2 regions of the Tatumella sp. UCD-D_suzukii genome follow, and region 1 is predicted to be linked to the other one. Evidence: predicted binding sites of a transcription regulator. Region 1 holds the regulator's gene; the other holds the start of a gene.

Region 1 (5,404 bases):
TATACCGGAAATAATCTGATATTCTGCCCCGGTAAATTACCAGTTGATTGTAAATTTAAACAGAGACAAGCAGGTAGAACTGAATTACCGTTCACGTAAAAGTCAGAATATGCCTTAAAATCACCTGCCGGATTTCCTGAATAGTAAACCATGATACCCCAAGCCCGGGGTCCAACCGTAAGAACTTTGCCATGATTTTAAACAGTCGTCTGCAATCTGCACAAATTGATGAAGAATCATCCCCTGTTCTGCTGATCCATGGCCTTTTTGGCAGTATGGATAACCTTGGTGTGCTGGCCCGCAGCCTGCATCCGCACAGGACAGTATTACAGGTGGACGTCCGTAACCATGGCCGTTCTCCGCGAGCCGCCGGGATGGACTATGCGGTCATGGCGCAGGATATGCTGCAGACGCTGGATAACCATCACCTGGATCAGGTGAATGTGATAGGCCATTCCATGGGCGGGAAAATAGCCATGGCGATGACAGCCCTGGCACCGGAACGGGTCAAGCGACTGGTAATTATTGATATCGCCCCCGTCAATTATCAGACCCGTCGGCATGATGCTATTTTTGCAGCACTGCAGGCCGTCAGCGAAGCGGGTATCACCCAACGGGAAGCTGCAGCGCAACTAATGCGTCCTTTGCTGCAGGATGACATGGTCATTAATTTCCTGCTGAAGTCATTCCGTCAGGGAGAGTGGTTATTCAATGTTCCTGCACTTTGGGATAATTACACGACCATTTCCGGCTGGGAAGAGTGTCCTGCCTGGCCTGGCCCTGCCCTCTTTATTCGGGGTGCCTTATCCTCTTATCTGGATAATCACTATCGGGAGCCCCTTCTGGCTCAATTCCCGGCAGCAAAAGCCCATATTATTGCCGGTGCGGGTCACTGGGTGCATGCAGAAAAGCCTGATGCCGTCATCAGTGCTGTGCGACGTTTTATGTCCGTCACCTGAAATCAGGGGCTGGCCGCGTTTTAACATTGGCGTCTGTCATCTCACTGGAGTATGATTGCGCGCTAAAATTTTATCGTGTGCTTTTAGCATGATAACCGTATTCATTCATCACTATGCTGCGTGTATCTGATACATCGCAGGTGTTCAGTTTCAAAAATCATGGCAAAAGAAAATACGGATCGTACTACGCTCGATTTATTCGCGAATGAACGCAGACCCGGTCGTCCTAAAACCAGTCTGCTTTCCCGTGACGAACAGTTACGCATAAATAAACGCAACCAGCTAAAACGGGACAGAGTGCGCGGATTACAGCGGGTAGAGCTTAAAATGAACAGTGATGTGGTCGATGCACTGAACTCACTGGCGGCAGAACAACAGTTGAGTCGCAGCGAACTCATCGAACAAATCATCCTGGCGCAGCTGAAAAAGCGTTAAATCTGTGTTGCGCACTCAGGGATAAATCTGACTCGTTTACAAGTACCGCCCACATCTCAGGTCTGCTATTATTCGCGCATCTGTACGGAAATTACATTCATCTGATTTTAAGATTCAAGAGGTTAACCCCACATGGCAATCGTAGGCATCTTTTTTGGCAGCGATACCGGTAACACTGAAAACATCGCAAAAATGATCCAAAAACACTTGGGTAAAGACGTTGCTGAAGTGCACGACATCGCTAAAAGTACCAAAGAAGATTTGGACGCTTTCGATATTCTATTGCTGGGGATCCCGACCTGGTACTACGGTGAAGCGCAGTGTGACTGGGACGATTTTTTCCCGACTCTGGAAGACATTGACTTTAACGGCAAACTGGTTGCCCTGTTCGGCTGCGGTGATCAGGAAGACTATGCGGAATACTTCTGTGATGCATTAGGCACACTGCGGGACATCATCGAGCCAAAAGGTGCAGTCATCGTTGGTCACTGGCCGACAGAGGGTTATCATTTTGAAGCCTCCAAAGGGCTGGCCGATGATAAACACTTCCTGGGCCTGGCCATTGATGAAGACCGCCAGCCTGAACTGACCAACGAACGTGTCAGCCAATGGGTCGCGCAAATTTCCGATGAACTGCAACTGAAAGAAATCCTCAACGCTTAGTAGGGTTTTTTGTATCAGTTGTGGTAGTGTTCACTTCAGCATCTGCAGAGCCGGCTAAAATGACCAGCGGGCTCTGAGCTATTTCCCGATGTCGACGCTTGTATTTTTCCTTTCGTGCGATTTCCGGGAATATCTTTTTTGTATCAGATTGTCACTATCCCTGACAGGCCTGCATTTCACGGTGTTCCGCGACCTTTCCTCAGGGAAAACCGGCCCGGGCCTGTAGTTTCAATTTCGATACTTCGGTTCTATAATGAATCAAAAAAAATAAGGTCATTACCGAACTTCATGGCGCTTTGCCAAAGTCATTTTCAAAAGTAACAGGACAATAACTGCATGACTGACAATAACTCCGCACTGAAAAAGGCCGGTCTGAAGGTCACGCTTCCGAGACTGAAAATTCTGGAAGTTCTTCAGGAACCTGAATGCCATCACGTTAGTGCGGAAGATTTGTACAAACGCCTGATTGATATGGGCGAAGAAATTGGTCTGGCCACGGTGTATCGCGTACTGAACCAGTTTGATGATGCGGGTATCGTAACGCGTCATAACTTCGAAGGCGGTAAATCAGTCTTTGAATTGACCCAACAGCAGCACCATGACCATCTGATTTGCCTGGATTGTGGCAAGGTTATTGAGTTCAGCGATGAGTCAATTGAACAGCGTCAGCGTGAAATTGCTAAACGTTTTGGCATTAAGCTGACCAACCACAGTCTCTACCTGTATGGTCACTGTACTACGGGTGATTGCCGCGAAGACGACACCTTACATAACGATAAATAAGCATTTTCGTCATGTTGATAGCAGCCTGTAACCGGCTGGAAAAGCGAGTGTCTTTCGCCGGTGACTTCCCGGTCATCCGCTCAAAACCGCGGCATTGTCGCGGTTTTTTATTGTCATCAGATAACGATAGCAATTTCTTATAATTGTAATTAATTGATTTTAAATATAAAAACACCACCCCGCTGTCTCATTCCCTGCCCTTAACGTCATTTCCCCTGCTGTTGTAATTTTAATCTGCCGAATATTCATGTTAAGGTTACCAGTAACATTATGACTATCTGTTACAGATTAAGGAATGCATTTGACTACAAAAAGAACTGAACAATCGGTCTGGCTGCATCTGGGTGCAGGTGCTTTTCATCGGGCTCATCAGTGCTGGTATCTGAATGAGTTACATGAAAGCGGTGATACCCTCTGGTCTATTTCACTGGCAAATATTCGTAACAGCAGCACACAGCAGACACTCAAACATCTGGCCCGACAGCAAGGGCGTTACACACTCGAAGTTATCTCTCCTGAAGGCAATATTGCCTACCACACGCTCTCAGCAATTCGTAATGTCATCCTCTGGGACCCGCAAATACAGGCAGTCGTCAGTGAAGGTTCCCGCCCTGAAACCAGAATAATCTCTTTTACCGTCACCGAAGGTGGCTATTTTCTGACTGATGACGGCCATCTGGATCTGAATGCAGCACCTATACAAAGTGATCTTGCCGGTACCGCAGACACGGTTACCCTGTATGGTGCTCTCTATAAGATCCTGACTGCCCGGCGGGAGAATAACGCAGGTCCGGTTACGCTGCTCAGTTGCGATAACCTGCGCAGTAACGGAGAAAGTTTCCGTCGCGGGTTAACAGAATTTGTTGCTGCCCGTCAGGATGACGCATTAGCCCGGTGGCTTGAACAGAATATCAGTACCCCGGACGGTATGGTCGACCGTATCACACCCGCCTCAGATGACGGACTGTTGCAACGCCTGCGCGCACAGGGGATCAACGATGACAATGCCCCTGTCAGCTGTGAGTCATTCACACAATGGGTGATGCGCGATGATTTCATTGCCGGACGTCCGGCGCTGGAAAAGGCAGGTGTGGAATTTGCAGATGATGTTATCCCTTACGAAGAAGCTAAAATCCGCGTACTGAACGCAAGCCATAGCGGTATTGCCTGGGCCGGAGGATTGCTCGGTAAGGACTATATTGACCAGAGCCTGTTACCCGAAGTTCGTCAGTGGATCACTGAGTATGTCAGTCAGGATGTCATCCCGGCACTGGGCGACTCACCGATTGATTTAACCCGCTATTGTCAGACTGTGCTGCAACGTTTCGGTAACGAACGGGTACGTGATACCTGTCAGAGGGTATCTTCTGACAGTATTGCCAAACTGCATGAGTTTATTGTTCCGACCCTGAAAGCCCGCTATCAGCAGGGGAAAACACCGCAGGCAACGCTACGTCTGGTCGCGTTATATTTCCTGTTTATGCAGAAGGTCGCGAACCACTCCCTGCCTTTTGACTATCAGGACAGAGCGTGTAGTAGTGTCGATTTCAAAGCAATTTTTGCCAGTGTTGATCCGGTTACGGCCTTTGCGGGCCAGAAAAAGCTGTTAGGGTCTCTGGCCGGAGAGCCGAAATTCATCGCAGACCTGACCCGTACGATCGACGATATGCAGCAACAGTTGAAGATAATGGGGGATGATAAGCCATGAAAAGTGTTTATATTGTAGTGGTTACCGCGATGCTGGCGTTACTGGCGACCTATTTCCTTTCTCCCTGGCCTGTCGCTCTGGGAACCGTCGCGGCCTGGGTAACCACCGGTTCGTTTTTTCTGCAGGTACTGCATATTATCCGTAACCGGGATACCAAAGCTCTATCGCTGGGGATGTGGTCTGCACTGTTTTTCGGCGTTTCCTGCTGGACCTGGTACGGCTTCCGCGTCAGCGATGTCCCCGTGATGACAGCCAACGGCTTAACCGCATTACTGGCATTCTCGGTCATTGTTCTGAAGCTTTATCACGAACGTCCGGCTAAAAATCAGTTACGCCGTAAGTTACGCGCCATGCCGGGTGTGATCCTTCGTCCGCGGATCCGCAGGCTGCGCCCTTACACTCCGGGTGAAGCCCCGCTACCGGAACAGGATCCTGTTTCACTGCAGGATCCTGTATCGATGAGTCCCCTCAGTAAACTGAAGAAATAATCCGGTTCCTGTCGCCACTTCCGTTGAAAGGCGGACGTGGCGACAGCCCGTCATCAGTCAGCCTGAAGACTGACCACTCTTCCGCTACGGAGTCCGTCAGAGCTGCGGGACCTCACCAGAATTTTACCGGTGACTGCCGGCGGTTGCTGCTCCTGATAATCCATCCAGTGTTGCCCCTCATCGGTGGAATATTCAATTCTGACGCCCGGCAGAGAGGTATTTGCTTCCAGCACCCCGTTACGGATACGCGCCCCTGGTACCGGGATCCGGTAGCTGATACCTGCAGTATCCAGCGTCGGTAAAACAGACCTCCCCAGAAGTGTCGCAAAGCGGTTCCAGTCTGCCTGCAGTTGTTGCTGATTAACATG
Region 2 (5,404 bases), on a different contig from region 1:
GCACAACCCTTGATCTGTTTACTGACAACTGACGGTGATTATCATCGTCACCACTCACAGGAACGGAGTGACGTTTCCTGCAGTCGGTTCGCGGTAGCGCCTTGTCAACGATATTGACGAGTCACTGGCGGGAGATACGCTTTCTCAGGGCCGGACGTGCCTGAGTATGTGTATTACGTCCTTTTCAGCGTGTTCTGCTGGCCCGGGACAGGGCGGATGCTATGCTATACACAGAAACACCGCAGTGATGGCGGTCAATAATCCCGGAATAAACAGGAGTGATGATGAAAGTATGGCCCGTACTGACAGGGGTTGCCTTATCGCTGACGCTGGTCGCATGTCAGTCGCCGGTCCCGCCGAAAGGGGTCACGCCAATCGGTAATTTCGATGCCAGCCGCTATCTGGGTAAGTGGTACGAAGTGGCCAGGCTGAACAACCGCTTTGAGCGTGGTCTGCAGCAGGTCACAGCGACCTACGGTCAGCGCAGCGATGGCGGGATCAGCGTGGTGAACCGGGGTTACGATCCGCAGTCGAAACGCTGGAAAACCAGTGAAGGAAAAGCATTTTTTACCGGTGCCCATGACATTGCCGCGCTGAAGGTCTCCTTCTTCGGACCATTCTATGGCGGTTACAACGTCATTGCGCTGGATGATGACTATCGTTATGCGCTGGTCAGCGGACCGAACCGCAGCTATCTGTGGCTGTTATCCCGGACCCCTGATATGCCTCAGGAGGTCAGACAGCGGTATATCGCACTGGCACAGGAACTGGGCTTCCCGGTCGACAAGCTGATTAATGTCAACCAGCCCGCGTCCTGAGATAAAAATGCCCCTGACGGGGCATTTAACAGAGATATCAGAAATGATAGCTGGCTGACACAGAGATATTACGCGGCTCTCCGTAGACAGTATTACGACCGACATCGATATTATAGGTCTTGTCGAACAGGTTATTGAGGTTGGCCTGTACCGACAGATTGCGGGTCACGCGATAGCGTCCGAACAGATCCACCAGCGCATAGCTCCCCTGGTCGGCATACAGGTTTGTTGCGCCGTCAGGCCCTGCCACGCTGTCCCAGGTATGGTTCTGCCAGTTGATGCCGCCACCCACGGTCAGATCCTGCCACATCGGTAAACGGTAACTGGTAAACAGTTTAAATGACGTCTGTGGTTGTGTCGGATTCAGTGCAGCGCCACTGCCATCTTTAGCGATATAGCGGGTGGCCCCGAAGGTCATTTGCAGGTTATCCGTCACTGCGCCGTTGACTTCAAATTCCACACCACGGCTGACAGTACCGTTCTGCTCATAATAAGCATAATCATTGCTGCCTTTCACCAGCGCATAATCTGTGGCCCCTAAATGATCCTGTTCCATGCGGAACAGAGACAATGTCGCCGTCAGGCGGCTATTGAACCAGTCACCTTTCAGCCCGGTTTCATAACTTTTCCCGGTGACCGGATTCAGATACGCGCCGTCGACATTGCGGTAGGTCTGCGGTTTGAAAATAGAGGTGTAACTGGCATAGGCAGAATAAGTGTCATTGATGTCATACACCAGTCCGGCATACGGCGTGATATTATTCTTCACCATATTCTCGGTCATCGTATCCGCCGTATAACGGGTATAACGGGCACCGAGGATCATATGCAGCGGGTCAGCCAGCGAAATGCGCGTGGCAAGGTAAGCTGATTTCTGGTGGATAGTGTCATCACCGGCCAATGCCTGCGGATCCCAGTCCGGCTCCGGGTAATTACCCCAGTCATTGAAATCGCCGACATCTGCTGACGTCAGGTTGGTATAGGCACTGTAATAACGGTTATTTTGCCGGATATACGTCACCCCGGTCATCAGCTCGTGCTGACGTCCGAACAGCTCATAGTTCCCGTTAAGGACGGCGCTGGCAGCATTCTCCCTGCGTTTAGCCGTATTGTATCCGGTACCGCCCAACAGATCATAGCCGGCATACGGCCCGATACCCAGCCCGGTATTTTTATCGAAATACCCGTCGATATACAGCAGTTTACTGTCCATGGTTGCTTCGGTATGGCTGCCGTTCAGGTTGAATTGCCAGCCATTGGCAAAGTTGTGTTCCAGACCGGCAAACACCCGTTTCGACTGTACATCATTGTAGGCCCAGTCCGGCGCGATATTGGTACTGCGGGCATAACTCGTTTTGCTACCATCCCGATAAAAGGTGGGGAGCCCGCCCCAGGTCGCACCGTTAACATGGGTCTCTTCATAGTCATATCCCAGCGACACGGTGGTTGCATCGCTCAGATCCGCGTCCACCACACCGTAAAGAAATTTCTTTTGCGTATGATAGTCGTCAAGCCAGCTGCCGCTGTGCTGATACCCGGCCACGACGCGCCCGCGAACCTTTCCGGACTCACTCAGTGGCCCGGAAAGATCGGCGACATAGCGCTGATTTCCCCAACTGCCGTAACTGGTGTTCAGATCCCCGGTAAAGGTTTTACTGTCAGCCTGTTTGGTGACCATATCCACCGACGCGGCAGGGCTTCCGGCACCAGTCATTAAGCCGGTAGCCCCCCGCACCACATCCACGCGCTGATAAATAGCCGTATCCGACAGGGTATCGCCCAGATTCCAGGCCGAATCTACCAGTACCGGTACGCCGTCGACCTGATAGTTATCAACCAAAAAGCCACGGGAATAGAAATTACTGCGGTTAGCGCCGGAATTAGACTCTGACAGTCCGGTCGTATTATTCAGAACATCGTTCAGCGTTTCCAGCTGCTGGTCCTGCATCCGCTGCTGAGTGATCACACTGACCGACTGAGGCGTATCGCGGTTGGTCAGTGCCAGGCCGGTCGCAGCCCGGGTCACCGGCACCGCATAATCGGTAGATTTCGGCGAATCTGCAGAGTTTTCGCTGCCGGTGACCACCAGCGTCGCAGTCTTACTGCTGTCACTGTCAGCCGCCGTACTGCACGGTACCTGTAACGCCGTGGCAATGACCACACTCAGCAGAGACAACGCCGGCATACGGGTAAAATGGCCGGTGCGGGGGCCACGCCTTACGGAACAACTGGCAGCAAACATGCTCATCCTCAAATATATTTTATTATTCCAGCCACTCCGGACACCGGATCCGTACGGGTTCCCGGAAGGCGACATCCTCTCCCTGTCCGGAGAGCGCTGACATAACGCCATTTCTGAGGTACCTGCAACCCGGAAGAACAGATTAGCAATGTAAAGAGAATGAGAAGTATAATCATTTTGATTAGTGTTGCAATAAAGGATCGAGGAACGTCAGGTAATAAGGAGTGTCTCATTGGCGATTGCTGTACCGTGAATATCCACCGTTGACGGGTGATAAGACAGGCGGCGGTGCCCCCGGTACCGCCATTTACGCATTTCCTTTACCCGCCACCACGGTCGCCACACCGCCCGCCCCGGGTCTCCGGATAAATCTGTCTTCCCTGCGGCGCTGCCGTAGTTCCCTGCCTGCCATCCTGCTATCCTCCCTGAGGATCTGGCCTGTAGTCATATTGATCCTCCCGGGGGAGCCGGGACACTGAACATAACAAGTGAGTTTTTCCGCTCGTCAGTGCAATTCGTCCCTTTCCCCTCACCCGTAGTCCCGAAAAGGGTACCTCTGATAAATATTTCCTCCAATGCCGGTTTTTCAGCCACACTTAGCGGGTAAGCCACCCGGTTCAGCAGGATTGCGGCAGACGACACGGTCAGTTAATGCCGGTCATTTCCGGTAAAAAACAGCAGGGGAAAGGGATGAAAAAAGTCGCCATTATCGGTACCGGTCCGACAGGCATTTACACTCTGTTATCGCTTATCAGACACCACCCGCCCTGTTCGGTGACCATTTTTGAACAGACCGCCGAAGCCGGAGTCGGTATGCCCTATCGTCGCGAGGCCAGTTCACCGGTGATGCTGGCCAATATCGCCAGTATTGAGATCCCGCCGGTCATGACGACCTATATTGCATGGCTACGGGCGCAGTGCCCTGAGAGGCTCGCTGGCTTTGGTATCACGGCCAGTGCTCTCCATGAGCGACAGTTTTTACCGAGGATCCTGCTGGGCGACTACTTCCGGCAGCAGTTTTTACAGCTGGTGGATCAGGCGGAAAGTCAGGGGTTTATCCTGCATGTTCATACCTCTTGCCAGGTCACAGATATTCTGGCGTTACCGGAAGGGATAAAGGTGACAGCACAGGGCCGTCCGGTGGCGGAATGGGTCGATTTTGCCGTGATTGCCACCGGGCATGTCTGGCCTGCCGAAAATACCCGACGACATACTTTCTTCCCCAGCCCCTGGTCCGGACTGATGAAGGCTAGCGTGCCAGCCTGCCGGGTGGGGATCCTCGGGACATCGCTCAGTGCGATCGATGCTGCAATGGCCGTCGTGACACAGCACGGACATTTTTGCGAAAACGGTGTGCAGGGCCCGCAGTTTATTCTCCGGGACAGCAGCCGGTCGCTACAGATTGTCCTGATGTCTCGTTCCGGTGTATTACCTGAAGCAGATTTTTATTGCCCTATCCCCTACCAGCCTTTGCAGTTGGTGACTCCGGAGGCGATTGCGGCACTGGTTGCCGGGGGAAGCGCCGGATTACTTGACCGGGCGTTCAGACTGATGGTGCAGGAAATCACGCTCGCTGACCCTCTCTGGAGCCGTCAGACCGGGCTTGAACACCTGAATGCTGATAACTTTTGCGATGCCTGGTTTGCGGCCCGTCGCCGGCAGGATCCCTTTAGCTACGCCAGAAAAAATCTGCAGGATACACGACTGAATACCCTGACCAAATATACCGTGCCCTGGCGATATGTGATCCTCCGCCTGCATGAAGCGATCGCCGGAATAGTCCCTCATCTTAGCCCCGAAGACAGTGTCCGTTTCAGATCCGGGCTGGCGCGGGTCTTTATCGATAATTATGCAGCCATACCGCCACAATCTTTGCGGCGGTTACTGGCATTACACGATGCCGGTATTCTCACAATCCTGCCGCTGGGGCAGGATTACCGTGCACGTAAATACAGTAATAAGACCGTGATTTTTGCCGGGGAGACGCAGCATATCTACGATATTTTCATTGATGCCCGGGGACAGAAACCCCTGAAAACGCGCGATCTGCCATTTCCCGGTTTACGCAAACAGATGCTGAACAGCGGGGGTGAAATACCGCAAGTGGCCGGGAATTACCTGTTACTGGAACCGGCGTCTGCCCGCGGACATATTGCTTTTGGTGCATTACCTTATCTGATGCATGACAGGCCGTTTATTCAGGGCCTGACAGTCAGTGCGGAAATAGGCGAAACCATCGCCAATGCCATACTTCATTCAGCGCCGGGTGCCGCAGAGCTGCAACCAGACCCGGAAGAAGGTCACGTCTGACGGTTCCGGCCCTGCCCTGACCGGTAAAAGACAA

What was found. Region 1 encodes Fur, which represses iron uptake genes when iron is present. Its sites were predicted from a motif close to ATAATAATGAGAACNACTATCAA; they were not measured.
Region 2: fhuE (ferric-rhodotorulic acid/ferric-coprogen receptor FhuE) is a predicted target of Fur. The motif match lies at 3,214-3,236, and genes of this name have one in related genera.

What each region holds. Positions count from the first base shown of each region.
Region 1 is NZ_JFJX01000029.1:2,604-8,007, forward strand. It holds gene ybfF (esterase) at 192-959, shown strand; gene ybfE (LexA regulated protein) at 1,119-1,394, shown strand; gene fldA (flavodoxin FldA) at 1,527-2,057, shown strand; gene fur (ferric iron uptake transcriptional regulator) at 2,394-2,840, shown strand; gene dalD (D-arabinitol 4-dehydrogenase) at 3,142-4,548, shown strand; gene CG67_RS06395 (SemiSWEET family sugar transporter) at 4,545-5,036, shown strand; partial or broken gene CG67_RS06400 (family 20 glycosylhydrolase) at 5,090-5,404, opposite strand, start outside.
Region 2 is NZ_JFJX01000057.1:50,472-55,875, forward strand. It holds gene blc (outer membrane lipoprotein Blc) at 285-818, shown strand; gene fhuE (ferric-rhodotorulic acid/ferric-coprogen receptor FhuE) at 856-3,060, opposite strand; gene CG67_RS18345 (hypothetical protein) at 3,368-3,508, opposite strand; gene CG67_RS13640 (FAD-NAD(P)-binding protein) at 3,751-5,370, shown strand.